Regions from separate parts of the Streptomyces sp. NPDC019937 genome, predicted to be linked through region 2. Evidence: riboswitches for the same ligand, from Rfam matches in the RefSeq annotation. Region 2 holds a riboswitch; each other region holds the start of a gene.
The links. Region 2 has a riboswitch for thiamine pyrophosphate ahead of ABZ562_RS39385 (cytosine permease). Riboswitches for the same ligand answer to the same signal wherever they lie in the genome.

Region 1 (7,535 bases), on a different contig from region 2:
GCGGGCGTCCGCCAGCTGCTCACGTGCGGTCATGGGTGGCTTTCCCCCCGGTTCGTGCGGCGTACGGGCCGGGGTGCCGCCGGGGACGGCGGCCGTGCGGCCCGTACGCCTGGTGGTTCGGAGACGGTGGAGGAACCTCGAGGGTCCGGGAACCCGGTTGGTTCAGGGAGCGGCGGGCGGCGTCAGACGGCGAGCGCCTGCGCGCGCCGCTTCACTTCCGTGCCGCGATTCTCGCGCAGCGCCTGGGCCGGGGTGCCCGGCAGGCTCGGGTCGGGGGTGAAGAGCCACTCCAGCATCTCCTCGTCGCTGAAGCCGTCGTCCTTGAGGAGGGTCAGGGTGCCCACGAGCCCCTTGACGACCTTCCCGTCACCGACGAAGTCCTCGGGCACCTGCAGCACCCGGTTCTCGCCACGGCGCACCGCGATCAGCTGGCCCTCCTTGACCAGCTGCCTCACACGGGTCACCTCGACGCCCAGCCGGTCGGCGACGTCGGGGAGAGTGAGCCAGGCGGGGACGAGAGCATCGATCTTTGCGTCAATCTCGGTCACAGAACAAGCCTGCCATCTGGGACTGACAGTGGGTAGCCGGGCGTCCGCCGCGCGGGCCGCGGAGTGCGGGGCCGCCGGGCCCCGCACCCCCGCCCCAGGGCACCGGTGGGTCACAGAACGGCCGACTTCAGCGGCACCGACGGATCCGTGGCCCGGGTCCGGTCCAGCCGGGCGCCGCGTTCGATCAGCTTGCGGCCCTGGGCCAGATCGCGCGGACGGCCGACGGCCAGCAGGGCGACCAGGCCCCCGTCCCGCAGCCAGCACACCGACCATGCGGTGCCGTCCGGGTCGCCCCGCCAGACCAGTTCGTCGGCGCCCGGGTGGTGTCCGGCGTACTGCACGAACCGCCCGAACTGCTCGGACCAGAAGTACGGCACCGGGTCGTAGACCTGGCCGGGGAAGTGCGCGGTGCGGCTGCCCACCACGTTGGCGGCGACCGTCCGCGGCCCCTGGAGCGCGTTGTCCCAGTGGTGCACCAGCAGCCGGGTCCCGTAGCGGGCGGAGGGGAAGGACGCGCAGTCGCCGACGGCGTACACGTCGGGCGCCGAGGCGCGCAGCCCCTCGTCGGCGGCGACGGACCGGTCCTCGGCGAGTTCCACGCCCGAACCGGCCAGCCAGCCGGTCGCGGGCCGGGCGCCGATGCCGACGACCACCGCACCGGCCCGCAGCCGGGTGCCGTCGCCGAGCCGCAGCCCGTTCCGGTCGAGCGCGGTCACCCGCGCGCCGGTGACCAAGGTGGCGCCGTAGTCGGCGTACCAGCCGGTCATATGGGCGGCGACCTCCGCCGGGAGGGCGCCGACCAGCGGCCGGTCCGCGGCCTCGACGACCGTCACCGCGCAGCCCGCCTCGCGGGCGGCGGTCGCGAACTCCGCTCCGATCCAGCCCGCCCCGACCACCACGACCTCGCCCTGTCCGGCGAGCACCGGGCGCAGCCGCTCGGCGTCGTCCAGGGTGCGCAGGAGGTGGACGCCCGGCACGTCCTCGCTGCCGGGCAGGGCGATCGGCTCGGCGCCGGTGGCGATCACCAGGACGTCGTACGGGATCGGGCCCGATCCGGTGTCCACCGTCCGCCCGCCGGTGTCCAGCCCGGTCACCGGGACGCCGAGGCGCAGCTCGATGCCGAGCGCGGCGAAGTCCACGTCGAACGCGGACCCCTCGGCCTTGCCGAGCAGTACGGCCTTGGACAGCGGCGGCCGGTCGTACGGCTGATGGGGCTCGGCGCCCAGCAGCAGGATCTCCCCGGTCCAGCCCTGCTCCCGCAGCGCGACCGCGGTCTGCACCCCCGCCATGCCCGCGCCGACGATCACCACCCGCTGTCCGCCGCCACCCGCCGAGGACGCCATCGTCTTCGTCGTCTCATCGCTCACACGATCACTGTATTGCGGCAGGTGGGGCGGACCGCAGAGCGCACGACGAGATCTCGGGCACAGCCCGGCCGGCCGGACGGCCGTCGCGAAGGGGCCCCGGCACCCGGCCCCGCCCGGGGCGCTCCCTTCCGGGCGATTCGGGGCGCGTACTAGGGTGGCGGGACAGAGCACTCGCGGGAGCCCGGGCGCACCGGGCTGAGAGGGAGGCTGGCGCGGCCTCCGACCGTACGAACCTGATCCGGGTCATGCCGGCGAAGGGAGGGGGCGACAGCCCATGCACACGCCACCCCACACAGCGCGCGAGGCACCCGCCGGTGACGCGCCGTACGACGTCCTCGTCATCGGCGGCGGCATCATCGGCCTGGTCACGGCCTGGCGGGCGGCCCAGCGGGGCTTGCGCACCGCCGTCGCCGACCCGGCGCCCGGCGGCGGTGCCGCCCAGGTCGCGGCCGGGATGCTGGCCGCCGTCACCGAGCTGCACTACGGCGAGCAGACCCTGCTCGGGCTGAATCTGGCCTCGGCGCGCCGCTATCCGTCCTTCGTTGCGGAGCTGGAGGAGGCGAGCGGCCACGACCTGGGCTTTCGCACCTGCGGCACGCTCTCGGTCGCGCTCGACGCGGACGACCGCGCGCATCTGCGGGAGCTGCACGCCTTCCAGCAGCGGCTCGGGCTGGACGCGCAGTGGCTGACCGGGCGCGAATGCCGGCGCCTGGAGCCGATGCTCGCGCCGGGCGTGCGCGGGGGCCTGCGCGTCGACGGCGACCACCAGATCGACCCGCGGCGGCTGGCGGCCGCGCTGCTGACGGCGTGCGAGCGCGCCGGGGTGGCCCTCCACCGCGCCCGCGCGGAGCGGCTGGCGCTGGACGGCGACCGGGCCGCCGGGGCCGAGCTGGCCGATGGCACCCGGCTGGCCGCCTGGCAGACCGTGCTGGCCGCCGGCAGCCTCAGCGGGCGGCTCCCGGGCGTCCCCGAGGAGGTCCTGCCGCCCGTACGCCCCGTCAAGGGCCAGGTGCTGCGGCTGTCGGTGCCCGGCCCGTACGCGCCGTTCCTGTCCCGGACCGTGCGGGCCGTGGTGCGCGGCGGGCACGTCTACCTCGTCCCGCGCGAGAACGGCGAGCTGGTCGTCGGCGCGACCACGGAGGAGCTGGGCTGGGACACCACGGTCACCGCGGGCGGGGTGTACGAGCTGCTGCGCGACGCGCACGAGCTGGTGCCCGGCATCACCGAGCTGCCGCTCGTCGAGACCCGCGCCGGGCTGCGCCCCGGCTCCCCCGACAACGCCCCGCTGCTCGGCCCGACCGCGCTGCCGGGCCTCCAGCTGGCCACCGGCCACTACCGCAACGGCGTCCTGCTCACCCCGATCACCGGCGATGTCATGGCCGAGGCTCTGACCGGCGGCGAACTCCCGCCCGACGCGCGGCCGTTCTCCCCGCGCCGCTTCGCGCCGCACCTCGCGGCAGTACAGGAGCACATCGCATGACCGTCACCGTGAACGGCGAGCCCCGCGAGCTGCCCGACGGCACCACCCTCGACGGGGTCGTCGCGACCCTCACCCAGGCGCCCTCGGGCGTCGCCGCGGCCGTCAACGAGACGGTCGTCCCGCGCGGCCAGTGGCCCGCGACCCCGCTCGGCGACGGCGATCGCGTCGAGGTCCTCACCGCGGTCCAAGGAGGCTGAACCCCATGTCTCACCCCACACCACAGGCGACGACCCTCGACGAGGTCCTGACCGACGCCGATCCGCTCACCATCGCCGGTACGACCTTCGGCTCCCGCCTGATCATGGGCACCGGCGGCGCGCCCAGCCTGGACGTCCTGGAGCGCTCGCTGCTCGCCTCCGGCACCGAGCTGACCACGGTCGCCATGCGCCGCCTGGACCCCACGGTGCAGGGCTCGGTGCTGTCCGTACTGAACCGGCACGGCATCCGCCCGCTGCCCAACACCGCGGGCTGCTTCACCGCCGGGGAGGCCGTGCTGACCGCCCGGCTCGCCCGCGAGGCGCTGGGCACCGACTGGGTGAAGCTGGAGGTCGTCGCCGACGAGCGCACCCTGCTCCCCGACCCCATCGAGACGCTGGAGGCCGCCGAGACCCTGGTGGACGACGGCTTCACGGTCCTGCCGTACACCAACGACGATCCCGTGCTGGCCCGGAAGCTGGAGGACGTCGGCTGCGCCGCGATCATGCCGCTGGGCTCGCCGATCGGCTCCGGTCTGGGCATCCGCAACCCGCACAACTTCCAGCTGATCACCGAGCGCGCCGGGGTTCCGGTGATCCTCGACGCGGGCGCGGGCACGGCGTCCGACGCCGCGCTGGCCATGGAGCTGGGCTGCGCGGCGGTCATGCTGGCCTCGGCCGTGACACGGGCGCAGGAGCCGGTGCTGATGGCGGGGGCCATGCGGCACGCCGTGGCCGCGGGGCGGCTCGCGCACCGGTCGGGCCGCATCCCGCGCCGCCACTTCGCCGAGGCGTCGTCCCCGGCCGAGGGCCTGGCCGCCCTCGACCCGGAGCGGCCCGCGTTCGCGTAACGGACGGCAACGGGGCGTCCTACCGTGGGAAGCGGAGGTGGTCGCCGTGACCGTGACCGTGGCCGACCGGATCGAGCGCGAGACCTACGTCGCCGCCCCCGTCGACCGCGTCTGGCGGGTGCTGACCACGCCGGAGCACATCCGCACCTGGTACGCCCCCGGCGGCTGCGAGATCGATGCGCACCCCGGCGGCACCGTCCGCTTCCGCTGGGACGAGCACGGGGAGTTCCACGGCCGGGTCGAGCGGGCGGTCCCCGACGCCCTCTTCCGCTTCCGGCTGGCCCACGCGCCCGACCGCGCCCCGCTCGGGCCCGGCCAGGCCACCGTGGTCGAGTTCACGCTCTCCCCGGAGGGCGCGGGCACCCGCCTCCGCCTCGCCGAGACCGGTATCCGCGCGCTCGACCTCCCGGACGAGGCCAAGGCCAAGCACGCCGAGTACGCCGCCCTGGCCTGGACCTCCGCGTGCGAGGAGCTGGCCGCCCTGGCCGCCGCCTCGCACAACTGAGACCGAGGTCACCGTTGTGTCGCAGCACGTACCGGACATGTGGGCACCGGTCCAACGCGGCGCTGACGGCTCGTAGACTGCACTCTCGTGGATACGACGCTCCAGGACCCCCTTGTCGGGCAGGTGCTCGACGGCCGCTACCGCGTCGAGGCGCGCATCGCCGTGGGCGGGATGGCGACGGTCTACCGGGCCGTCGACACGCGGCTCGACCGCGTCCTCGCCCTGAAGGTGATGCACCAGAGCCTCGCCTCGGACGCCGCCTTCGTGGACCGCTTCATCCGCGAGGCCAAGTCCGTCGCCAGACTCGCGCACGCCAATGTGGTCGGCGTCTACGACCAGGGCACCGACGGCGCGCACGTCTACCTGGCCATGGAGTACGTCGCCGGGTGCACCCTGCGTGACGTGCTGCGCGAGCGCGGCGCCCTTCAGCCCCGCGCCGCCCTGGACATCCTGGAACCAGTCCTGGCCGCCCTCGGCGCCGCCCACCGCGCGGGCTTCGTCCACCGCGACATGAAGCCGGAGAACGTCCTGATCGGCGACGACGGCCGGGTCAAGGTCGCCGACTTCGGCCTGGTCAGGGCGGTGGACACCAACACCAGCGCCTCCACAGGCTCCGTCCTGGGCACCGTGTCCTACCTCGCGCCCGAGCAGATCGAGCACGGCACGGCCGACACCCGCGCCGACGTCTACGCGTGCGGCGTCGTCCTGTACGAGATGCTCACCGGTTCCAAGCCGCACGGCGGCAGCACCCCCGCGCAGGTCCTCTACCAGCATCTGCACGAGGACGTCCCGCCCCCGTCCGTCGCCGCGCCCGAGGTCGCGCCGGAGCTGGACGCGCTGGTCGCCTCCGCCACCGTGCGCGACGTGTCCCTGCGCCCCACCGACGCCGTCGCGCTCCTGGGCCAGGTGCGCACGGCGCGGGCCGCCCTCACCGACGCCCAGCTGGACGCCGTACCGCCGCAGGCCCACGAGGACGCCCCCGGCGACGGCTCCGAGGACCGTACGGCGGTGATCCCCCGCCCCGCCGGGGCCGCCGCCGCGCCCGCCCAGGACGACCTCCACCACACCAGCCGCCTCGACCTTCCCCCGGACCCGCCCGAGCCCCGGCCGCGCCGCCGGATGCCGCGCCGCGGCGTGGTGACGATCGTCGCCGCCGTGCTGCTGGCCCTCGGCATCGGCGCCGGGGTCTGGTACATCAGCGCCGGGCAGTTCACCAACGTGCCGTCCGTGCTGAAGATGACCCAGTCGGACGCGGAGAAGAAGCTCCACGGCGCCGGTCTGGACGTGAAGGTCGTCCAGGACTACAGCGACGTCGTGGACAAGAACAAGGTCATCAGCACCAAGCCCGGCGTCGGCGAGCGCATCCGCTCCACCGGCACCGTCACCATCCACGTCTCCCAGGGCCCGCCGCGGGCCGAGGTGCCCAACGTGGTCGGCCGACCGCTCACCGAGGCCAAGCAGAAGATCGCCGACGCCGGGCTGAGGGTGGGCACCGTCACCCGCAGCTTCAGCACCGAGACCCCGCAGAACGCGGTGCTCTCCACCACCCCAGGCCCGGACGCTGTCCGCCGCCCCGACACGGCCGTGAACATCGTGGTCAGCAAGGGCGAGCCCATCGACATCCCCGACCTCATCGGCGACGACCCCGCCGACGCCCGGTCCGAGCTGCGCGACGCGGGCTTCAAGGTCGAGTTCGCCGAGCGCCGGGCGTTCTCGGACGAGGACAGGGGCACGATCGCCGCACAGTCCCCGGGCGAGGGCACCAGGGGCGCCAAGGGCGACACGGTGACCCTCACCCTCTCCAAGGGGCAGCAGATGATCGAGGTCCCGGACGTCGAGGGCGACAAGATCGACGACGCGAAGCGGAAGCTGGAGGACGCGGGCTTCACGGTGAACGTCGACAAGCCGCTGCTGTTCCCGGGCGACACGGTGAAGGACCAGTCGGTGTCCGGCGGCGACAAGGCGCCGAAGGGCAGCAAGATCACGATCAAGGTGAAGGGCGGCGTCTTCTAGGGCCGCCCCGCCGTGGCCGATATCAGAGCCGTGTCAGTCGTTTGTCAGGCCCGTCGGGGAATGTGGCCACAACGACCGCCACGGAAGGATCCCGATGAGTCGAACGGTTCCCATCCCGCAGGGCCTCCCCCTGGAGCGCGACGCGGGCCCCTTCGACCCGCCCCGCCGGATCACCCGGCTGCGCGAGGCTCGCCCCGTCAGTCCCATGAACTTCCCCGATGGTCATGAGGGCTGGCTCGTCACCGGCTACGACGCGGTCCGCCGGCTCATGGCCGACACCCGGTTCAGCTCCCGCCGGGACATCGGCATTCCCCACGTGCCGTACGAGATCTCCGGCATGCCCGCCCCCACCGAGCCCATCCCGCAGTCGCCGGGCCTGTTCATCTCCATGGACCCGCCGGACCACACCCGGCTGCGGCGCAAGCTCACCGGCGCCTTCACCGTCAAACGCATGAAGATGCTCGAAGAGCACATCATCGAGATCACCGAGCGGCAACTGGACGAGCTGGCGCGCCTGACCCCACCGGTCGACCTGGTCCAGGAGTTCGCGCTGCCGGTGCCCTCGCTGGTGATCTGC
Region 2 (7,535 bases):
AACGGCCAAGGGTGTCGGCCGAATCCGGAAGTCCACGGGACCGGCCCGCCGGGGCTGACACGCTTCCCCCGGTCCGCTACCGCGCCGGGGTGCCGCCGGGTCCGGAGCCGGACTTCACGACCGACGGCACCTTGGCCGCGGGGTCGGGCGTGTAGGGGTAGTACGCCTTGGGGTCGAAGGCCGTGCCACCGCTCTCGTTGCGGCCGCTGGTGCCCACGAAGGTGTTGCCCCGCTGGACGATCGAGGCGGTGGTGTCCTTGATGACGGGGTTCTTCATCCCCTCGAAGTAGCTGTTCTCCAGCACCATCTTGGTGTTGCCGCGCGAGTAGTTGCCGTAGGAGGAGGCGATGTCCGTGCCCGGGAGGTCCTGCAAGTAGTTGTTGTACAGGTGCGCGTGCGCGATGTTGTCGGCGGACGGGTTGCGCTGCTCCGTGTCCCGGAACCAGTTGTGGTGGATGGTGATGTCGGCCGTGGTGTTCTCCGTCCAGCCGATGCCGAACGCCTTGTTGTGCGTCTCCAGCCGGTTCCAGGAAACCGTGAGATACGTGGTGTCCTTGCGGCTGTCGATCAGGCCGTCGGCCATGTGCTTCAGATCGTTGTGATCGATCCACACATGGTGGGCGCCGTCCATCTGGATGCCGTCGTAGTCGTGCTCCTTGTCGTTCCACGTGCCCATGTAGGAGTCGCGGATCGTCAGATTGCGGATGATGACGTTGTGCACGCCCTGTCCGAGGAAGAAGCCGCCGCCGACGATCTCGCCCGAGGCCCCCTGGCCCACGATCGTCTTGTCCGAGGCGACCTTGATCTCCTTGCCCTTGGGGTCCATGGTGATCGCCCCGGCCACCACGATGACGTACGGCTCGGCGGCCGTCGCGTACTTCTCGAGGTCGGCCAGTGTCCGCACCGTCACGGTCTTGCCGTCGCGGCCTCCGTACGTACCGTTCTGGCCGAGCGCGTTGACCGACGCGAAGCCGTCGGCGACGCCATCGGCCCAGGCCGAGGCCGCCACTTCGCTCCGTTCCGCGCCCGCCTCGGCGCCGTGCCCCTGCGGGGCGAGGCCGACCGTCAGGGCCAGGGCGAGGGGCACCCCCCAGACCGCCACGCCCGGTCCGCGCCCGCCGTTGTCTCGTATACGCCGCCTCTGGGCCGCCATGACCACACCCACTCCTCAGCTCGGTGGAACCGTCCATGCGACTGTCGCCGCCGAGCGGGCAATGGTTGCCGGTGGACCGTGGGGTGTTCACCCCACGGTGCGGCGGGGAACCCCCATCGCGGTCAGCGGCGACCGGTGCAGCGGCATCGTGCGCCAGCGCGCGGTGAAGGTCCGGTCGGCCCGCGAACAGGTCACCTCGAAGTGGTGCGGGGTCTCCAGGAAGGCGATGTCGGCCACGAACGTGTCCGGATCCGTCCAGCCGCCGCTCGCCGCCGTCGGCACCCGCCCGTCCGCCCCCTCCTCGACCGTCCACCCCGGGGCGCCGAGCCGCACATCGAGCCGGGACGCGCCCTCGGCCAGGGAGACGGTCCACACACCGTCGTCATCGGCGGCGACCGTCACCTCCGTCAGCCTGGACTGGTCCGCGCAGGTACCGCCGGCCGGGGTGAAGGTGGTGGACCCGCTCCCGGTGCCCGCCGGTGACGTGAACTTCTCGTACGGAGCGGGCAGTTCGAGGCTTTCGAGCCGCCGCCGCAGGGCCGCGTCGTCGTCCTGGCGGTGGTCGAGGGGCGCGGGGCCGAACGCCGGGAGCAGATGCCGCCAGACCCTGTCCAGCACCGCCTGCATGTTCTCGGTGTCCGTGGTCATCGCGACCACCGCGTCGTGTTCGGGCAGCACCAGGCAGAACTGGCCGTAGGCGCCGTCGCCCCGGTAGCCGTGGCGGGACCGCCAGAACTGGAACCCGTATCCCTGCTGCCAGTCGGACACCGCCCCTTCCGCGGTGCCGTCCGCGTTGCTGATCTGCGCCCGGGTCGCCTCGGCCACCCAGGCGGCGGGCAGCAGCCGGCGGCCCTCCCAGACCCCGTCGCCCAGGTACAGCAGGCCCAGCCGGGCGAGGGCGTCCGTGGTGGCGTACATGCCGCTGAAGCCGAGGTCACGGCCGGACGGACGCTGGATCCAGGCCGTCTCGCCGATGCCCAGCGGGTCGAACAGCCGTGGCCGCAGATAGTCGGTGAGCGACTGCCCGGTCACCCGCTGGACGATCGCGGCGAGGCTGTAGGTGGCGGCGTTGTTGTAGGCGAAGACGGTACCGGGGTCGCGGTCGGGCGGGGTCAGCAGGAACCCGCGCACGGGCTCGGCCGGGTCGCGGGTGAACGCCTGCTCCCGGGCGTCGGTCAGATGCCCGCTGGACATGGCCGCGACGTGCCGGACGAGCATGGACCGGCTGCGGGGGTCGGTGATGTCGCCGTCGAACTCCGGGAAGTAGGAGATCACCGGGTCGTCGAGGCTCATCAGCCCCTCGGCCACCGCGAATCCGGCCGCCGTGGAGGTGAAGCTCTTGCTGATGGAGTACAGCAGATGCGGCCGGTCCGGGGTGTACGGCGCCCACCAGCCGGAGGCGACCACATGGCCGTGGCGCACGATCATCAGGCTGTGCGGCTCGAGGCCGGGCGCCGCCTCCAGCGCGTCGAGGAACGCGCCGACGCCCCGGGCGTCCACTCCCTTCGCGGCGGGCGTGCTCTCGGGCAGGGGGCGAGCACTCCGAGCACTCATCGCGCCTCATCCTCCGTATGCGGTGGGTCGTGCACGGCCGGTCGGCCTTCGATCATCGGCGAAAGGAGCGGCGCCGCGCCAGGGGATTTCCGGGCAGCGGGTGCTCAGACCGGCGGGGCCGCGGGCGCCGCGTCGGCCGGTCCCGTCCTGAGGTGGGCGGCGCCCGAGCGCACCGCCCACGCGAACACGCCGAACGCGAGGGCGCCCACCGCGATCGTGTCGTACGGCGCCGGAAGGCGGCCGGAGCCGCCGAAGGTGCCCAACCACGACAGCAGGGTCAGCGCGGCCAGGTGGAAGACCAGCCAGGCACCGTGCCGCAGCTCGCCGAGGGCGGGGAGCCCGCCGGTGCCACGCCGCTGGAGCAGGAACAGCGGCACCGCGGCCAGGACGAGGGGCAGGGCGAGCCGCAGGTCGTGCCAGCCGGACCAGAACACGAACTCGCTGGCCACGACGAAGCTGAGGGGCGCGATCCAGCGCACCCCCGGCACCTGCCCGTCCGCCCGGGGCACTCCCCGCTCCCGGTCGTGTGCCCGGAACACCGCGACGGCCACCGCCGAGGCGGCATAGATGAGCAGATACATGTCGCCCATCACGCTCACGATGTCCTGCCAGCCACCGAACGGCAGCATGAAGATGACGATGACCGCGAGGTTGAGCAGCAGCGCCCGGCGTGCCGTGCCCGAGCGGGGGTCGATACGCATGAAGAAGCGGGGCAGCAGGCCGTTCTTGGCCAGGGCGTAGGTGTGCCGGGCGTTGATCGCCACCCCGACGTAGGCGGAACCGCCCGGGGAGATCACGGCGTCCGCGTACAGCAGCGTGGCCAGCCAGTGCAGATTGAGGATGAGGGCGAGCTGGCCGAACGGCGACTCGAAGTTGACCCCCTGCCAGCCGTTGGCCAGCGCCGAGTCCGGCACCGTGTACAGGAAGGCCAGCTGGAGCCCGAGGTAGACCAGCACGGCGAGGCCGATACCGGTGAGCACCGCGGCCGGTACGGTACGCCGCGGATTGCGGGCCTCGCCGGAGAAGTCCAGCGGGGCCTGGAACCCGTTGACGGAGTACACGATGCCGCCGCCGGCGAGGGCGGTGAGGCAGGCCACGTAGCCGTACGGGGCGAAGCCGCCGTGTTCGGTGAGGCGCCCGGAGTGGGTGCCCGACAGGAACAGCGCGGCGACGGTGAGGAGGGGGACGACGACCTTGAACACCGACACCAGGTTGTTGAGCCGGGCGAATATCCGCACGGCGAACCAGTTGAGCGCGGTGAGGACGACGCTCAGCCCGACGGCCACGCCGAGGCCCGGCAGGGTGAGCCTGCCGCCGTCGTAGAGCCCCGGCAGATAGTGCGCGGCGTACTGCATGATCGCGCTGATCTCCGCGGCCGTACCGCCGACGGACAGCACGACGGACCAGCCGACCATCGTGCCGACCAGCCGCCCGCTGGCGTACAGCGGCCACCGCACGGTGCCTCCGCCTTCCGGGCGGGTGGCGCCCAGCTCCACCATGACCAGGGCGATCAGGGCGCACAGCACCCCCGCCGCGACCCAGGACAGCAGCGCGGCGGGCCCGGCGGTCTGGGCGGCGTACAGGGCCGCGAACAGCCAGCCGGACCCGAGGATGTTGGAGAACCCGATCGCGGTCAGGCCCCAGAAGCCGAGGTCCTTGTGGAGTCTGCGTTCCTCGGCGAGCACCGCCGGGGCGGCGATGGACTCCACCGACTGGTTCTGCGGCACGTGGCACGTCTCCTCGGGTGGTGCGGAATTCAACAGGAGCCAAGGGTGCCACGGCTGCCGCCGGACCTGGCGGCCGGATGCCGTGTGACGTGCGGATACGGCCGCGAGCGGCCGTGCCTCACCGAGCCGCGCCGCGCCGGGCCCTGAGCGGGACGTAGACGATGAGCGCCGCGAGGAAGGCGGCGTAGTAGGCGAGGTCGGCGCCGTGCAGCGCGGCGGCCACCGGGCCCGTGTACAGGCTGGTGTCCATGAACGGCACCGCGGCGGCGAAGGCGGCGCCGAACGCCAGCAGCGCGGGCCACCACGGCTGCGGGCGGGCGCTCTCGGCGGCCAGGTCGACCGGCGCACCGCCCCGGGCCCGGGCGCGGGCGAACCAGTCGACGGCCACGACGGCGACGAAGCCGGGGATCCAGTAGCCGACGAACAGCAGCACGTTCTGGAAGCGCGCGGTGGTGTCGGCGGCGTGCATCCACAGCACCAGCGGGAAGCCGAGGGCGGCGGCGAGGGCCGCGGCCGGCGGGCGGGGGATGCGGACACCGGCGGTCTGCAGGGCCAGGGAGCCGCTGTAGTCGTTCATGGCGTTGCTGCACAGCGCGGCGAGCGCCACGGCCAGCAGCCCGAACGCGCCGAGCGCCCCGCCGCCCAGGGCCGCGTCGACGCCGCGGGCGGTCTGGTCGGTGAACACGGACGCTCCCCACAGCCCGAGCGCCTGGACGGCCACGAAGGACACGGTGACGCCGAGCAGCGTGCACCAGAACATGCGCGGCCGGGAGGTGGCGCGGGGCAGATAGCGGCTGAAGTCGCTGGCGTACGGCGCCCACGACAGCGCCAGGCTCAGGGCGATCGTGCTGGTCAGGACGAACGCGCCGACGCGGTCGGCGCCGTGGGCCGACCCGGTGGCGGCGGGGTGGACACCGTCGAGCAGCCGGACGGCCAGGGTGGCGAAGGCGGCGGCGAGGACGAAGGTCATCAGCTTCTGCATGCGGTGGATGGCCTCGTAGCCCAGCACCCCGAGCGCGCCCTGGGCGGCCATCATGATCAGCACCCCCAGCCAGAACGGCAGCCCGCACAGCCGGGCCAGCGCGTCACCGCCGAACAGGCCGATGAGCGCGTCCCAGGCGACCGAGGACAGCCACTGCAGGACGCCGGGCACCGCCACGCCCCGGCCGAACGCCAACCGCGCCAGGGGCAGCTGCCCGGCCCCGGTCTGGCTACCCCAGGTGCCCAGATACGCGGTGGGTACGGCGCCGATGAGGGTGCCCAGGACGACGGCGGCCAGCGCGGTGGCGAAGTCCAGGCCGAGGGAGATGCCGACGGTGCCGGTGAACACGCCGGTCATGGTCAGGTTCGGGGCGAACCACACGGTGAACAGGCGCCCCGGCCCGCCGTAGCGGTGGCTTTCCGGGACCGGCGCGATCCCGCGCGCCTCGACGCGCAGGTCCCCGGGCGCGGTGGGCATCCGCCCGTCGAAGACGGATTCCGCGCCGGTGAGCGCCGGGTCGGTGGCAGCATGCGGCCGTGGCATCGATGACATCCCTCCGCCAGTATTAACTGGTTCAGGTTCGACGGGTGTGATCTCAGCCCCCGCGTGGGGGCACCCCGTGTCCGGTGGAGCGCCCTTAAGGCTAGCCCCTCGCCCCGTGGTCCCGGCCCCGGGGGCGATCCGCGGGCCGGGCCGTGGCCGGGAGCGTGTCCAGGAACAGCGCCCCGGCCAGCAGCGCGGCGCTTCCCCGGGGCGCCACGCCCGTCTCGCGCAGCTCGGCGTCGAAGGCGGCGAGGGCGGCGGCGCCCGGGGCCGTCGCGGTGCCGCCCGCCTCCAGCACACCGCGCGCCCCGTCCTGCACCCGCCGGAGGGCGGGCGGCCCCGCCTGGTACAGCGGGCCGGTGTCCTGGAGGGTGCTCATCACGGTGAGCAGCGCGTCGAGGCGGGCCTGGGTCTCGGTGGCGCCCGCGGCCCGCGCCGTGGACAGGGCGTCCAGGGCGCGGCGTACGTGCGGGAAGGCGGCCCGCGCCTCGCCGCGCGCGCCCGCCGCCCCGTAGGTGGCCGAGACCTGCGACCCCGCCGAGGGCCTGCGCGGGGCGCCACGGTCGGCGTGGGTCGCCAGCTGCCGGGCGGTGGCGGTCAGCTCCCGCGGCGCGGCGCCGGGCCGCAGGGCGGCGGCCGCGACCAGCAGCCCCAGCACCCACAGCGCCCCGTGGTGCGGACGGCCGGTGGCCGGGCCGCCGCCGGCCCGCGCCATGGTCCACTCGGCGCAGCGGCCGATGGCGCCCAGCTCCTCACGGAGCGCCCGGGTCGGCTCGCCGGGGCGGCGGGCGGCGGCGGCCATGGCCGCGAACCCGGGGGCCAGCGCCTTGGCCGACCAGCGCAGCGCGAGCAGATCGGTGCCGGTGGCGCGGGCCTGGAGGTCGCGGGTGTCCGCGAGGCCCGGTTTGGGGGTCAGCTCCGCCTGGGAGATCAGGGCTCGTACGGCGGTCCGCGCCAGTGCCTCGTCCAGGGAACGCGTCGTGGGCATGCCCGGAGGGTAGGGGGCGAACCTTTCCCGGGCCTGGGCCGTTCCTGTGGTTCCGCTGTGTGCGGGCCCGTCAGTGCGACTCCCTGGCCACGAAGGATCCGCGGGTGCCCGCGAGGAAGTCCAGTCCGGCGCCGCGGTCGGCCTGTTCGACGTGGTCGCGGTAGATCCGCTCCCATCCGCCGGTGGCCGGTGGCGCGGCGGCGGTCACGGGCTGCCGTGCGGCGAGTTCCTCGTCCGGTATGTCCAGCCGCAAGAGCCGCCGCTCGACGTCCAGTTCGATCCAGTCGCCGGTCCGCACCAGGCCCAGCGGGCCGCCCGCCGCCGATTCGGGCGCGATGTGCAGGACGACGGTGCCGAAGGCGGTTCCGCTCATGCGGGCGTCGCTGATCCGCACCATGTCCCGCACCCCGGCGCGCAGCACCGCGGGCGGCAGTGGCATGTTGCCCACCTCGGGCATGCCGGGGTAGCCGCGCGGTCCGCAGCCGCGCAGGACCAGCACATCGGACGCGTCGACCTCCAGGTCCGGGTCGTCGATGCGGGTACGGAAGTCCTCGATCCCGTCGAACACCACGGCGCGGCCCCGGTGGC
Region 3 (7,535 bases), on a different contig from region 2:
GCCCTCAGCACCGAGGGCCGTGGCGCCCCCTCCACCCCGGCCACCGGCCACGACCGGCCGTCCGGACCCGGCGCCGCCACCGCGGCCGGGACCAGGACCGGAAACATCAGGAAGCACAGGGCAAGAACCCACACCGCAGCAAGCCGTCGCATGTCATCCACGGTGACGCCAATCCGCGCATCCGGTGGATCATGGACGCGAACTGGGGACTACCCACGGGTTGTGGATATCGCCGTCACCCGGCACCGCACGGGTCCCGTACACTTCTTATGGCGATCCGGGTCACCGGATCGACTTCGCACGCCCCGCCGCCCGCGCCCCGAGCACGTATCGGCAGCACGGCGGCCGCGCCCCTCGGTCCTCGGACGAGCCCCTGACAGGCCCTCGTTCGTGGCAGGCGCGCCGGGGCGTCAGGAGCGGCGGCCGCCCGGCCGCCGTGGAACCGAGTACCTCAAGGAGTACGGCCATGGCCGTCGTCACGATGCGGGAGCTGCTGGAGAGCGGCGTCCACTTCGGGCACCAGACCCGCCGCTGGAACCCGAAGATGAAGCGCTTCATCTTCACCGAGCGCAACGGCATCTACATCATCGACCTGCTCCAGTCGCTGTCGTACATCGACCGCGCCTACGAGTTCGTCAAGGAGACCGTCGCCCACGGCGGCTCCATCATGTTCGTCGGCACGAAGAAGCAGGCGCAGGAGGCGATCGCCGAGCAGGCGACCCGCGTCGGTATGCCGTATGTCAACCAGCGCTGGCTGGGCGGCATGCTGACCAACTTCTCGACTGTCTACAAGCGCCTGCAGCGCCTGAAGGAGCTCGAGCAGATCGACTTCGAGGATGTGGCCGCCTCCGGCCTCACCAAGAAGGAGCTCCTGGTCCTCTCCCGCGAGAAGGCCAAGCTGGAGAAGACCCTCGGCGGTATCCGCGAGATGCAGAAGGTGCCGAGCGCCGTCTGGATCGTGGACACCAAGAAGGAGCACATCGCCGTCGGTGAGGCGCGCAAGCTCCGCATCCCGGTGGTCGCGATCCTCGACACCAACTGCGACCCCGACGAGGTCGACTACAAGATCCCGGGCAACGACGACGCGATCCGTTCCGTCACGCTGCTCACCCGCGTGATCGCCGACGCCGTCGCCGAGGGCCTCATCGCCCGCTCCGGCGTCGCCACCGGCGACGAGAAGGCCGACAAGAGCGCGGCCGAGCCGCTGGCCGAGTGGGAGCGCGACCTGCTCGAGGGTGAGAAGAAGGCCGACGAGCCCGAGGCCAAGCCGGCCGAGGCCGCCGCCGAGCAGCCGGCCGAGGCCGCTGCCGAGCAGCCCGCCGAGGACGCCAAGCCCGCCGAGGCCCCGGTCGCGGACGCCGAGCAGGCCTGACCACTCAGACGGTGTACAACGGCGGGGGACGGTGCGATGGCGCCGCCCCCGTCGTTCACCCGTAGAGCTTTCGACTTTCGAGAAGAGATTCACAGATCATGGCGAACTTCACCGCCGCTGACGTCAAGAAGCTCCGCGAGCTCACCGGCGCCGGCATGATGGACTGCAAGAAGGCGCTGGACGAGGCCGAGGGCAGCGTCGACAAGGCCGTCGAGATCCTTCGCGTCAAGGGCCAGAAGGGCGTGGCCAAGCGCGAGAGCCGCAGCGCCGAGAACGGTGCCGTCGTCTCCCTCATCGCCGACGACAACACCTCCGGCGTGCTGGTCGAGCTGAAGTGCGAGACCGACTTCGTGGCCAAGGGCGACAAGTTCGTCGCCGTCGCCGACGCCATCGCCGCCCACGTCGCCAAGACCGCTCCGGCCGACCTGGAGGCCCTGCTCGCCTCCGAGATCGAGGCCGGCAAGACCGTCCAGGCGTTCGTGGACGAGGCCAACGCGACCCTCGGCGAGAAGATCGTCCTCGACCGTTTCGCGCAGTTCTCCGGCGGCTACGTCGCCGCGTACATGCACCGCACCAGCCCGGACCTGCCGCCGCAGGTCGGCGTCCTGGTCGAGCTGGACAAGGAGAACGCCGAGGTCGCCAAGGACGTCGCGCAGCACGTCGCGGCCTTCGCGCCGAAGTTCCTGAGCCGTGACGAGATCCCGGCCGAGACGGTCGAGAACGAGCGTCGCGTCGCCGAGGCCACCGCTCGCGAGGAGGGCAAGCCCGAGGCCGCCCTGCCGAAGATCATCGAAGGTCGCGTCACCGGCTTCTTCAAGGAGAACGTCCTGGTGGACCAGGCGTTCGCCAAGGACAACAAGAAGAGCGTCCAGAAGGTCCTGGACGAGGCCGGCGTCTCCCTGACCCGCTTCGCCCGTTTCCGCGTCGGCGTCTGAGCCGAGCAGCGAAACACCGGCGACACCGATAGGGTCGTAGGCAGCCAACCGTCAACCGGTCGGCCGCAGATGTGACGAGGAGGCCATTGCCGCAGAGGTCGTACCAGGACCCGGCAGTGGCCTTCTTCGTATGTGCACGAGGAGATCTCCAATGAATCACGGCGCGGACGCCAAACAGGCCGCCGACAAGAACGCGGACGGTCCAGTACGACACGGCCGTTTCCTGCTGAAGCTGTCCGGCGAGGCGTTCGCCGGGGGCGGGGGACTCGGGGTCGACCCCGATGTCGTGCACGCCATCGCCCGCGAGGTCGCCGCCGTGGTGCGGGACGGCGCCGAGATCGCCATCGTGATCGGTGGCGGCAACTTCTTCCGCGGGGCGGAGCTGCAGCAGCGCGGCATGGACCGGGCGCGCTCGGACTACATGGGCATGCTCGGCACCGTCATGAACTGCCTCGCCCTCCAGGACTTCCTGGAGAAGGAGGGCATCGACTCCCGCGTCCAGACCGCCATCACCATGGGCCAGGTCGCGGAGCCGTACATTCCGCTGCGCGCGGTGCGCCACCTGGAGAAGGGGCGCGTGGTGATCTTCGGTGCGGGCATGGGCATGCCGTACTTCTCCACGGACACCACCGCCGCCCAGCGTGCCCTGGAGATCGACGCCGAGGCGCTGCTCATGGGTAAGAACGGGGTGGACGGGGTCTACGACTCCGACCCCAAGCGCAACCCGGACGCGGTCAAGTTCGACGCTCTGGAGTACGGCGAGGTGATCACCCGGGACCTCAAGGTCGCCGACGCCACCGCGATCACCCTCTGCCGGGACAACAAGCTGCCGATCCTGGTTTTCGAGCTGACCGCCGAAGGAAATATCGCGCGCGCGGTGAAGGGTGAGAAGATCGGCACGCTCGTGAGTGACCAGGACTCACGGGCCTGACGGCTCGTTCGGGGGATGGACAACGGCCTGCCGGTCGGACACCGTGCAGGAGAAGACGCACGCAGGGGCGAGGCTCTGCTTACGGATAACACCAGGAGCAAGTGGTGATCGAAGAAATCCTCCTCGAGGCCGAGGAGAAGATGGAGAAGGCCGTTGTGGTCGCCAAGGAGGACTTCGCGGCGATCCGCACCGGGCGTGCGCATCCGGCGATGTTCAACAAGATCGTGGCGGACTACTACGGTGCGCTGACGCCGATCAACCAGCTCGCGTCGTTCTCGGTGCCCGAGCCGCGCATGGCCGTGATCACCCCGTTCGACAAGAGCGCGCTGCGCAACATCGAGCAGGCGATCCGCGACTCGGACCTGGGCGTCAACCCCAGCAACGACGGCAACATCATCCGAGTGGTGTTCCCCGAGCTGACCGAGCAGCGCCGCAAGGAGTTCATCAAGGTCGCCAAGGGCAAGGGCGAGGACGCGAAGATCTCGATCCGCAGCATCCGGCGCAAGGCCAAGGAGTCGATCGACAAGCTGATCAAGGACGGCGAGGTCGGCGAGGACGAGGGCCGGCGTGCGGAGAAGGAGCTCGACGACCTCACCGCGAAGTACGTCGCGCAGGTGGATGAGCTGCTCAAGCACAAGGAAGCCGAGCTGCTCGAGGTCTGATGAACGACTCTTCCTGGGGGGCCCCACCACGCGCCGGACTCTGGGGACCGACTGATCAGGGCACCTCCCCCGGCTACGGCTGGGAGGTGCCCCCTTCTTCGGCGGGTCCCGCGCACGAGGTGGCCGAAGCGGCGCAGACTCGCCCCATGCCCACCGTGCCGCACGCAGGCGGCGACCCCGGCGACGCCGCCGGCCGTGACCGGGGGGCCGCCCGGCCGGGCGGCCCCTTGTTCCGCGATGAGCAGGAGCCGCGGCCCGGACCCCGGCAGCCCCCCGGGCAGCCGCCGGCACCCCCCGCTTCCGGCCCCGAGTCCGCGGGCAGCGCGCCCGGCGGTGGCGGCGATCAGGGTGCGAAGAAGAAGAGCGCGGGCCGCGATCTGCGGGCCGCGATAGGGGTGGGCGTCGGGCTCGGCGTGATCATCATCGCCTCGCTCTTCATCTACAAGCCCGTGTTCATCGGCGTGATAGCGGTCGCCGTGGTCGTCGGGCTGTGGGAGCTGACCTCCCGGCTGGCCGAGCGGAAGGACATCCGGGTCCCTCTGGTGCCGCTCGCCGTCGGCGGCGTCGCCATGGTCGTCGCGGGCTATGTCCGCGGGGCGCAGGGCGCATGGGTGGCGGTGTCGCTCACGGCGCTCGCCGTGCTCGTGTGGCGGATGACCGAGCCACCCGACAACTACCTCAGAGATGTCACCGCGGGCGTCTTCGCCGCCTTCTACGTGCCGTTCCTCGCCACCTTCGTGGCGCTCATGCTGGCCGCGCCCGACGGCGCGCAGCGGGTGCTGACCTTCCTGTCGCTGACGGTGGTCAGCGACACCGGCGCGTACGCGGTCGGCTGGCGCTTCGGCAAGCATCCCCTCGCGCCCCGCATCAGCCCCGGCAAGACCCGCGAGGGGCTGCTGGGCGCGGTGGCGTTCGCGATGGTCGTGGGGGCGCTGTGCATGCAGTACCTCATCGAGGACGGCGTGTGGTGGCAGGGGCTGCTCCTCGGCTTGGCCGTCGCGGTCAGCGCGACCCTGGGGGACCTCGGCGAGTCCATGATCAAGCGCGACCTCGGCATCAAGGACATGGGCAAGCTGCTGCCCGGCCACGGCGGGATCATGGACCGGCTCGACTCGCTGCTGCCCACCGCCCCCGTGGTGTGGCTGCTGCTGGTGATCTTCGTGGGCGGCGGCTGACCCCGTACGGCATCGCTGCCGCTCAAGGCCCCGCACCGCCCGTGGCGCGGGGCCTTCCGCATGTCTGCGACACTGGTACGGCCATGCCTAAGCCCGGAGAACTCACTTTCGCTGTGCCGCGTGGGGCCAAGAAGCCCCCGCGGCACCTCGCCGACCTCACGCCCGCCGAGCGCCGCGAGGCTGTCGCGGCCCTCGGGGAGAAGCCCTTCCGGGCCGGTCAGGTGTCGCGTCACTACTTCGCCCGCTACACCGACGACCCCGCCCAGTGGACCGACGTACCGGCCGCCGCGCGCGAGAAGCTCGCGGCCGAGCTGCTGCCGGACCTCATGAGCGTGGTGCGGCACATCAGCTGCGACGACGACACCACCCGCAAGACCCTGTGGCGGCTCTTCGACGGCACGCTCGTGGAGTCCGTGCTGATGCGCTACCCGGACCGGGTCACCATGTGCATCAGCTCCCAGGCGGGCTGCGGCATGAACTGCCCGTTCTGCGCCACCGGCCAGGCGGGTCTGGACCGCAATCTGTCGACCGCCGAGATCGTGCACCAGATCGTCGACGGCATGCGGGCGCTGCGCGACGGGGAGATCCCGGGAGGCCCCGCCCGGCTGTCCAACATCGTCTTCATGGGCATGGGCGAGCCGCTGGCCAACTACAACCGGGTCATCGGCGCCATCCGCCGGCTCACCGACCCCGAGCCGGATGGCCTCGGCCTGTCCCAGCGCGGGATCACCGTCTCGACCGTGGGGCTGGTCCCGGCGATGCTGCGGTTCGCCGACGAGGGCTTCAAGTGCCGGCTCGCGGTGTCCCTGCACGCGCCCGACGACGAGCTGCGCGACACCCTCGTCCCGGTCAACACCCGCTGGAAGGTGCGCGAGGTCCTGGACGCGGCGTGGGAGTACGCGGAGAAGTCGGGCCGCCGGATCTCCATCGAGTACGCCCTGATCAAGGACATCAACGACCAGGCGTGGCGCGCCGATCTGCTCGGCAGGCTGCTCAAGGGCCATCGGGTGCACGTCAACCTCATCCCGCTCAACCCGACGCCCGGCTCCAAGTGGACGGCGTCCCGGCCCGAGGACGAGAAGGCGTTCGTGGCGGCGCTGGAGGCGCACGGGGTGCCGGTGACCGTCCGGGACACCCGGGGGCAGGAGATCGACGGGGCGTGCGGCCAGCTGGCGGCCACGGAGCGCTGACCACCGGCTGATACGGTGCCTTCGCACCACCGTCGTACAACCATCCCGCGACGACGCACAAATGAACATTCCGACAGGGGAGCGCGAGAGCGCTGAGAGTGCGGCCCGGCCGCAGACCCTCCAACCTGATCCGGGTCATACCGGCGTAGGGAGTCAGCCCAGCATGAACAGCCATCTTCGGCGTGCCGTCACCGCCGCCCTCGTGGCCTCTCTCGGCGCCGGCGTCCTCGCGGGCTGCGGTGGGGGCGCGGCGGACGGCAAGGACTCCAAGACCGTCACCCTGGTCTCGCACGACTCGTTCGCGGCGTCCAAGGCGGTCCTCAAGGAGTTCACACGCGAGACCGGCTACAAGGTGCGGGTGCAGGCCGGTGGTGACGCGGGGGCCGCCGTCAACCAGGCGATCCTGTCCAAGGACCATCCGCAGGGCGATGTGTTCTTCGGCGTCGACAACACCCTGCTCTCCCGCGCGCTGGACAACGACCTGTTCACGCCGTACGAGGCGAAGGGGCTGGACAAGGTCCCCGCGGCCTTCCAGCCCGACCGGGCGAAGAACCGCGTCACACCGGTCGACTACGGCGACATCTGCGTCAACTACGACCGCGCCTGGTTCGCACGCGAGAAGCTCGCGCCGCCCAGGACGTTCGCCGACCTGACCAAGCCCGCGTACAAGAACCTGCTGGTCACCGAGAACGCCGCCACCTCCTCCCCCGGCCTCGCCTTCCTGCTCGGCACCGCCGCCCGCTACGGCGACCACGGCTGGCGGGACTACTGGAAGAAGCTGCGGGCCAACGGCGTCGAGGTGGTCGACGGCTGGGAGCAGGCGTACTACGACCGCTTCTCCGGCTCGGCGGGTGGCGCCAAGGGCGACAAGCCGCTCGTCGTCTCGTACGCCTCCAGCCCGCCCGCCGAGGTGGCGGACGCGAAGTCGAAGCCCGCCAAGGCCCCGACCGGGGTGGCGGAAGGGACCTGCTTCCGGCAGACGGAGTTCGCCGGGCTGCTGAAGGGCGGGGGCAACACCAAGGGCGGCAAGGCGCTGCTGGACTTCCTGCTGACCAAGCGCTTCCAGGAGGACGTACCGCTGAACATGTACGTCAATCCGGTGCGCGAGGACGCCAAGCTGCCGGAGGTCTTCACCCGGTACGGGGTCAAGGTCGCCGACTCGGCCACCCTGCCGCCGCGGAAGATCGCCGAGAACCGTGAGCCGTGGGTCAAGGCATGGTCCTCGCTCGTTCTGTGAAGCCCGCCGCGGCCGGCCGCGGCGGGCCGCGCG
Region 4 (7,535 bases), on a different contig from region 2:
CCCGCGTACCCGCCGGAGGCGCCCGCGTACCCGCCGGGGGGAGCGCCCCGCTCATCCGCGCGCGCCGGTGGCGAGCGCCGTGGCGCGCATCCCTCGTGCAGGTGAGTTGAGACCTCTTCGAGACATCGAACAATCGCCAGGCGTGGATATGCCAGGGGCGACCACACCCCTCCCCAACACCCCAACTGGCTTCCATTCCAAGGGAATTGGCCGGAGCGCTCATGCAGAAACGTGCCTTCCGAATACCGATGGCGGAATCGCGCAGACCGGGCACTCGGGCCCTACTATCGGCTGGCCATGACAGCAGCAGGGAAGCACCAGGTGAGCCGGTCGGCCGGCCGCCGGTTAGGCAGGGCGGGCATCCGGGACGTGGCCGCCGCCGCCGGGGTCTCGATCACGACCGTCTCCGACGCGCTCAACGGCAAGGGACGGCTCCCGGATGCCACCCGCCGCCACGTCCGCGAGGTCGCCGAGCGGCTGGGCTATCGCCCGTCCGCCGCGGCCCGTACCCTCCGTACCGGCAAGTCAGGGCTCATCGGCCTGACCGTGACCACGTACGGGGATGAACCTTTCACCTTCACCGAGTTCGCCTACTTCGCCGAGATGGCGCGGGCCGCGACCTCCGCCGCGCTGGCCCGGGGCTACGCCCTGGTCATCCTCCCGGCCACCTCACGCCACGACGTGTGGTCCAACGTCGCCCTCGACGGCACCATCGTGGTCGACCCGTCCGACCACGATCCGGTGGTCACCGAACTGCTCCGCCAAGGCCTCCCCGTGGTCAGCGACGGCCGCCCGGCCGGCACCCTCCCCGTGACCGCCTGGGTCGACAACGACCACGAGGCGGCCGTGCTCGGCCTCCTGGACCACCTCGCCGACGCCGGCGCCCGCCGCATCGGACTGCTCACCGGCACCACCACCGACACCTACACCCGGCTGTCGACCGAGGCGTATCTGCACTGGTGCGAGCGGGTGGGCCAGGACCCGGTCTACGAGGCGTACCCGGCCCACGACCCCTGTGCCGGGGCCGTCGCCGCCGACCGGCTGCTCGCCCGCCCCGACCGCCCCGACGCGGTCTACGGGCTCTTCGACCCCAACGGCACCGATCTGCTCGCCGCCGCCCGCCGCTACGGGCTGCGCGTCCCGGAGGACCTGCTGCTGGTGTGCTGCAGCGAGTCCACGGTCTACCGGACCACCGAACCGCCCATCACGACGCTCTCGCTCAAACCGCGCCGGATCGGCACCGCCGTGGTCCAGTTGCTCATCGACGCCATCGAGGGGCTCGACAGCGACCGCCCCGTCGAGCAGGTGATACCCACCGAACTGATCGTGCGGACGTCGTCCCAGCGCCGTCCGCCGCGTACGACCGTCAGCCCGCCGCGCAGCCGCGCCGGAGGATGATCTGAGAGCGACTCAAGGATGACCCGAGAAGGACCTGAGGCCCTTGGGCTTCCCCTACCGGACCAATCCAGGATAAAAGACCGTCCAAGCGGGACCGAGTACCGATTGACGGCACCCTGGTGCGTCACAAGCCCTCACGGTCATTCCTATGATGGGCGGACGACACCGCGGACCGCCGTCGACCAGGCAAGGTCCACAAGGTGGCACGGCGGCGCGATGGTGGAGGGGTCGATGACTCAGGGGGCCGGTCTGGAAGCCACGGCAGGGACCATGGCGGCGGTGCCGCCCGTGCCCGCGTACGGGGCGTCCACGCCGCCCGGCCCGGTGCCTCCCGCACCCGCGCCCGCGCCCCTGCCGGACGGGTACACCCCGACCGAGAAGCTGCCGGTCGTGGGCCCGGGGCACACCATCGCCGACACCCGGCTGGTGCCCCCGCAGGACCGCCCGACGATCGCCCTCTCCTCGGTCACCGACCCCGGCGCCGACCCGCTCACCGACGGCGAAGGACCCGGCCCGCTCTACGTCGTGGGCGACGTCCACGGCTACCACGACGAGCTGCGCCAGGCGCTCGCCGCCCAGGGCCTGATCGACGACAAGGGCAGCTGGGCGGCCGGGAAGGCCCGGCTGTGGTTCCTCGGCGACTTCACCGACCGCGGCCCGGACGGCATCGGCGTCATCGACCTGGTGATGCAGCTCTCCGCCGAGGCCGCCGCCGCGGGCGGCTACTGCAAGGCGCTGATGGGCAATCACGAACTGCTCCTCCTCGGCGCCAAGCGGTTCGGCGACACCCCCGTCAACTCCGGGGCGGGCACCGCCTCCTTCCAGGCCGCCTGGCTGCTCAACGGCGGCCAGCGCACCGACATGGAGCGGCTGGAGGACCATCACCTCCAGTGGATGTCGCGGCTGGACGCGATGGCCGAGGAGGACGGGCACCTGCTCGTGCACTCCGACACCACCGCCTATCTGGAGTACGGCGACTCGATCGAGGCCGTCAACGACACCGTCACCGAAACGCTGCAGCGCAGTGACGCGGACGAGTGCTGGGACCTGTTCCGCAAATTCACCAAGCGCTTCGCGTTCCGCGACGAGGACGCCGGGCCGACGGCCGTGCGCGAATTGCTCGGCACCTACGGTGGGGAGCGCATCGTCCACGGCCACAGCCCGATCCCGTATCTGCTGGGCGAAGTCGGCTCGGAGGACGGCGAGGACGATGGCGCGCCCGCGGTCGAGGGCCCGCACGTCTACGCGGACAATCTCGCGGTCGCGATGGACGGCGGCATCACCATGGCCGGGAAACTGCTGGTCGTACAACTGCCGCTCGGCACCTGAGGGTGATACGGACGCCCATGGGAAAGGCCGGACGGCGCCGCCGGAGTTGAGCAAATCACGAAACTTGCTGTCACCTCGCGGCGGATCGGCTCTACCATCGGTTTATCCGTCGCAGGCTCTCCTCCGTTTCCGCCCGACCGCCCGGTGAAAGCCGGCACCGAGGCCCTACGGAGTATCGGGGGATGCACCATGAAAAGCGCTCCGCACCTGTTCGCCGAGGACCGCCCGGAGTTCGAGCGAGTTCTCGACGAGGTGCTGCGTACCGCGGACCAACGACCGGACCTGAAGGGCATAGGACAGCGGCTCACCGCCGAGCAGCTGCGCACCATGGCGCTCAGCGCCTCGGCCGCCATCACCGCGTGCGCGGCCGCCGAATACCAGGACTACGTCCTCGCCCGCACCAAGCTGCGCGAGCCCGTCCCACCGGGACCGATGGCCCAGGGCCCGGAGGACGACGGCGAGCACGCGCAGTCCGCCGGGTTCACCGGCACCGTCCTGGACGCCTCCGGAGCGGGGCTGGTCCCCATGCTCGCCGTCCTGGCCCCGGTGCTGGCCGGGACCGCCGCGATCATCTTCCTGCTCGTCGGCTATGTGCTGGACGTCCTGGACCCGGCGCCGTCCATCGCCCAGCCGATGATCACCGCGGGCTGGTTCTTCGCCACGCTCACCGCCGCGGGCATCCTGCTCGCCGCCGTCGGCCTCCTCATCACCGCCCTGCGGAACGGCTCCAGCGCGATCCGCGGCGAGGCCCTGGCCGAGCAGCTGGAAGAGGTGGACCGCGCGCGAGAGGCATGGCGGCAGGCCCTGCTGGAGCGGGGCGTGCTGCCCTTTCTGCGCGAGGCGCTGAGCAACCCGTCGGCCCCCGCGCCCTGGACCGCGCCGACGCGTTCGTCCTCGGCCTACGTCCCCGGGCGCTCCGAGGCGGCGGGCCGCACCCCCCACCTCGGCTACAGCCGCCCGGGCTTCAGCACCGACGACGAGGGCCCCAGGGCCCGCCCCCGCTACAGCAGCCCGGACTACACCAGCCCCGAGTACGGCGGCCCGGAGAACCAGCCGGACTAGGGGGTGTCGTGTGGATCATGCCGGGCTCCCGACGCCGCTGTGACATCAGCCGCTGCCGCGGCGGGCGGCACCTCGCGGCCCCGCGCTCGTCGCACGCAGCGCCGCTGCGCTCTCCTCACGCGGGTTGCGATCCACCGCACCAGACGCCGCTCGCTGATCCGGCCTGATCCACAAGACACCCCCCTAGGCCCGCCCGGTGAGGGCCAGCACCCGCGTGAACGGATCGGCCCCGGCCCCCGGGTCGGTGCCGGCCGCGAACAGCCCCGTGGCGCCGAGCCCCGGCCCCGCCGGGACCAGCCACTCCAGCGCCGCCTCGGTCAGCTCCTGATCCGGCGTGAACTCCGCGCCCCGGGCCCGCGCCAGGTCCCAGGCGTGCAGATAGACGTCGCTCCACCGGATCCGCACCGCCGCGTCCCCGCTCAGCTCGCCGACGACCGGATTCCGCACGGTCCGCCCGGCCACCCCCGGTAGCCCGGCGGCCCCCTCCGCCCGCGCGGCCCACTCCGCGAACGTGTCCCCGGGCCCTGGGGTGACCTGGTCGTCCGTCAGGACGGACACCAGATGCGCATGGCCCAGCAGGACATGCCCCACCAGGTCCCGCACCGTCCACTCGCTGCACGGGGTGGCCAGCGCCCATTCACCGTCCCCGATCCCGTCGAGGTGTGCGGCGAAGGCTCGGTTGGCGATACGCAGTGCGCGCAGGTTGTCCATGGGCTGCTCCGGAAGGCTCGTACGGGTGTTTCAGGGACAGCCCACCCAAGCACGGGTCCGCCGCCGCGACGAGAGCGTCGCGGCGGCGGGCCCGTGGCTCCGGCCAACCGGTCGGGGTCAGTCGGCGATCGGCAGATAGACCCGGTTGCCCGCGGCGGCGAACTCGCGGGACTTCTCCGCCATTCCGGCCTCCGCCTCCGCCTCGTCCATCGCGTCGCCGTGCTCGCGCCGGATGTCGTGGCTGATCTTCATGGAGCAGAACTTGGGCCCGCACATGGAGCAGAAGTGCGCCGTCTTCGCGGGCTCCGCCGGAAGCGTCTCGTCGTGGAACGAGCGCGCCGTGTCCGGGTCGAGGGCCAGGTTGAACTGGTCCTCCCAGCGGAACTCGAAGCGCGCGTCGGAGAGCGCGTCGTCCCAGGCCTGGGCGTCGGGGTGGCCCTTGGCCAGATCGGCGGCGTGGGCGGCGATCTTGTAGGTGATCACGCCGGTCTTCACGTCGTCGCGGTCCGGCAGCCCCAGGTGCTCCTTGGGGGTGACGTAGCAGAGCATCGCCGTGCCCCACCAGGCGATCATCGCGGCGCCGATCCCCGAGGTGATGTGGTCGTATGCGGGCGCGACATCCGTGGTGAGGGGGCCCAGGGTGTAGAAGGGGGCCTCCTCGCAGATCTCCTGCTGGAGGTCGACGTTCTCCTTGATCTTGTGCATCGGGACATGACCCGGGCCCTCGATCATCGTCTGGACGCCGTGCTCCTTGGCGGTCCGGTTGAGTTCGCCGAGCGTGCGCAGCTCCGCGAACTGGGCCTCGTCGTTGGCGTCGGCGATGGACCCGGGGCGCAGTCCGTCACCGAGCGAGTAGGTGACGTCGTAGGCCGCGAGGATCTCGCACAGCTCCTCGAAGTGGGTATAGAGGAACGACTCCTGATGGTGGGCCAGGCACCAGGCGGCCATGATCGAGCCGCCGCGGGAGACGATGCCGGTCTTGCGGCGGGCGGTCAGGGGGACGTACGGCAGCCGCACGCCCGCGTGCACCGTCATGTAGTCGACGCCCTGCTCGGCCTGTTCGATGACGGTGTCCTTGTAGACCTCCCAGGTCAGCTCCTCGGCCTTGCCGTCGACCTTCTCCAGCGCCTGGTAGAGCGGCACGGTGCCGATGGGGACGGGTGAGTTGCGCAGCACCCACTCGCGGGTGGTGTGGATGTTGCGGCCGGTCGAGAGGTCCATGACCGTGTCGGCGCCCCAGCGGGTCGCCCAGGTCATCTTCTCGACCTCTTCCTCGATGGACGAGGTGACGGCGGAGTTGCCGATGTTGGCGTTGACCTTCACCAGGAACCGCTTGCCGATGATCATCGGCTCGATCTCCGGGTGATTGACGTTGGCGGGCAGTACGGCCCGGCCCGCCGCGATCTCCTCGCGGACCACCTCGGGGGAGACGTTCTCGCGGAGCGCCACGTACTCCATCTCCGCGGTGACCTCGCCCCGGCGGGCGTACGCGAGTTGGGTGACGGCGGCGCCGTCACGGGCCCGGCGGGGCTGGCGCGGCCGTCCGGGGAAGACCGCGTCGAGGTTGCGCAGGCCACCGCGGGGCGAGGTGTGTTTGACCCCGTCGTCCTCCGGCCGGGCCGGGCGGCCGGAGTACTCCTCGGTGTCGCCGCGGGCGATGATCCAGTTCTGCCGCAGCGGCGCGAGGCCACGGCGGACGTCGGTGTCGATGTGGGGGTCGGTGTACGGGCCGGAGGTGTCGTACAGCGTCACGTCCTGGCCATTGGTGAGGTGCACGCGGCGCACCGGGACCTGGATGTCCGGGCGGGAACCCGTGACATATCCCTTGTGCCAGCCGAAATCGCCGGCGTTTTCGCGCATGTGTGCATCCTGCTGAGTCATGAGACCCACTCCCTACGCCGGCATTACCCGGTAACAGGTTCAGCGGTCGGCGCAGCTGTCGCGTCAGCGCCCTCTCAGCCCGGTGCTCCGAGCTCCCGCGATTGCAAAGGTGCCCCCACGCTAACGGTTTCCCCGCATACCTGAACAGGGGGCCTCGCACTCTTGCGATGATGCGACGGTGACCGCGACACAGCAGGACCATCCGCCCGAGCAGCCCCGCGTGCCCGGCCAGGCCCACTCCCACTCCCACGGCCACAGCCATGCCCATGCGCACGGTCCGGCCGCCCCCGTCTCCGCACGCCTCCGCAAGGTCATCGCGGTGGTGCTCATCCCCTTCGCCGTCGCCGTCCTCGCCGGGCTGGTCGCGCTGTGGCCGGGCAGCCCCGAGCACACCACGCACGGCCGCAGCGGGCTCGGCTTCGACCAGGAGACGGCCGCCGGGCGGGTGGTGAAGGTGGAGGAGGTCGACTGCGCCGACGTCAACGCGCAGCCGCAGGCCCCCACCGAGCCGGGTCAGCAGGGCGGCGCCCCGGCGCCCGGCGGCGGGACGGGCGGCGCGGCCGGCGGAAGCGGCGGCGGGGCCACCGGCGGCGGGAAGAGCGTCTGCGAGCGGGCCACCATCGAGGTCACCTCGGGCAAGGACAAGGGCCGTACGTTCCCCGAGATCGTCCAGCCGAACGCCTCACGGAAGTTCAGCGCCGGGCAGGAGCTGAAGCTGAGTTACGCGCCCAAGGCGCCGAAGAATCTCCAGTACTCGGTCTCGGACGTGGACCGCTCGTTCCCGATGGCGCTGCTCGCCGGGCTGTTCGCGCTCGTGGTCGTGGCCGTCGGCCGGCTGCGCGGCGTCTTCGCGCTGGTGGCGCTGGCGATCAGCTTCGGGGTGCTGACGCTGTTCATCCTCCCGGCGATACTGCAGGGCTCCAATCCGCTGGTGGTGGCGGTCATCGGGGGCAGCGCGATCATGCTGCTCGCGCTGTACATGTGTCACGGGCTGAGCGCCCGGACCTCGGTCGCGGTGCTCGGCACCCTGGTCTCGCTGCTGCTGATCGGGGTGCTCGGCTCGCTGTTCATCGGCTGGGCGGCGCTGACCGGCAACACCGACGACCAGACCGGGCTGGTGCACGGCCTCTATCCGGGCATCGAGATCAAGGGAC

Region 1: another riboswitch for thiamine pyrophosphate. It lies ahead of thiO (glycine oxidase ThiO); the one in region 2 lies ahead of ABZ562_RS39385 (cytosine permease).
Region 3: another riboswitch for thiamine pyrophosphate. It lies ahead of ABZ562_RS31130 (thiamine ABC transporter substrate-binding protein); the one in region 2 lies ahead of ABZ562_RS39385 (cytosine permease).
Region 4: another riboswitch for thiamine pyrophosphate. It lies ahead of thiC (phosphomethylpyrimidine synthase ThiC); the one in region 2 lies ahead of ABZ562_RS39385 (cytosine permease).

The regions. Positions count from the first base shown of each region.
Region 1 is NZ_JBEYAL010000047.1:18,563-26,097, forward strand. Features, by position in the region: gene thiE (thiamine phosphate synthase) at 1-33, opposite strand, end outside; gene ABZ562_RS34720 (Rv2175c family DNA-binding protein) at 183-548, opposite strand; gene ABZ562_RS34725 (FAD-dependent oxidoreductase) at 659-1,891, opposite strand; TPP riboswitch at 2,079-2,192, shown strand; gene thiO (glycine oxidase ThiO) at 2,190-3,395, shown strand; gene thiS (sulfur carrier protein ThiS) at 3,392-3,592, shown strand; gene ABZ562_RS34740 (thiazole synthase) at 3,640-4,440, shown strand; gene ABZ562_RS34745 (SRPBCC domain-containing protein) at 4,487-4,945, shown strand; gene pknB (Stk1 family PASTA domain-containing Ser/Thr kinase) at 5,033-6,958, shown strand; gene ABZ562_RS34755 (cytochrome P450) at 7,053-7,535, shown strand, end outside.
Region 2 is NZ_JBEYAL010000075.1:7,079-14,613, reverse strand. Features, by position in the region: partial or broken gene ABZ562_RS39400 (pectin esterase) at 98-1,153, opposite strand; gene ABZ562_RS39395 (serine hydrolase domain-containing protein) at 1,241-2,707, opposite strand; gene ABZ562_RS39390 (APC family permease) at 2,812-4,434, opposite strand; gene ABZ562_RS39385 (cytosine permease) at 4,553-5,959, opposite strand; TPP riboswitch at 5,951-6,046, opposite strand; gene ABZ562_RS39380 (triphosphoribosyl-dephospho-CoA synthase) at 6,060-6,947, opposite strand; gene ABZ562_RS39375 (IlvD/Edd family dehydratase) at 7,018-7,535, opposite strand, start outside.
Region 3 is NZ_JBEYAL010000037.1:66,301-73,835, reverse strand. Features, by position in the region: partial or broken gene ABZ562_RS31165 (M23 family metallopeptidase) at 1-53, opposite strand, end outside; gene rpsB (30S ribosomal protein S2) at 467-1,372, shown strand; gene tsf (translation elongation factor Ts) at 1,471-2,307, shown strand; gene pyrH (UMP kinase) at 2,459-3,238, shown strand; gene frr (ribosome recycling factor) at 3,343-3,900, shown strand; gene ABZ562_RS31140 (phosphatidate cytidylyltransferase) at 3,900-5,075, shown strand; gene rlmN (23S rRNA (adenine(2503)-C(2))-methyltransferase RlmN) at 5,159-6,265, shown strand; TPP riboswitch at 6,331-6,434, shown strand; gene ABZ562_RS31130 (thiamine ABC transporter substrate-binding protein) at 6,429-7,502, shown strand.
Region 4 is NZ_JBEYAL010000010.1:148,553-156,087, forward strand. Features, by position in the region: gene ABZ562_RS12735 (LacI family DNA-binding transcriptional regulator) at 298-1,398, shown strand; gene ABZ562_RS12740 (metallophosphoesterase) at 1,615-2,727, shown strand; gene ABZ562_RS12745 (hypothetical protein) at 2,917-3,789, shown strand; gene ABZ562_RS12750 (TIGR03086 family metal-binding protein) at 3,973-4,500, opposite strand; gene thiC (phosphomethylpyrimidine synthase ThiC) at 4,618-6,360, opposite strand; TPP riboswitch at 6,374-6,490, opposite strand; gene ABZ562_RS12760 (YibE/F family protein) at 6,560-7,535, shown strand, end outside.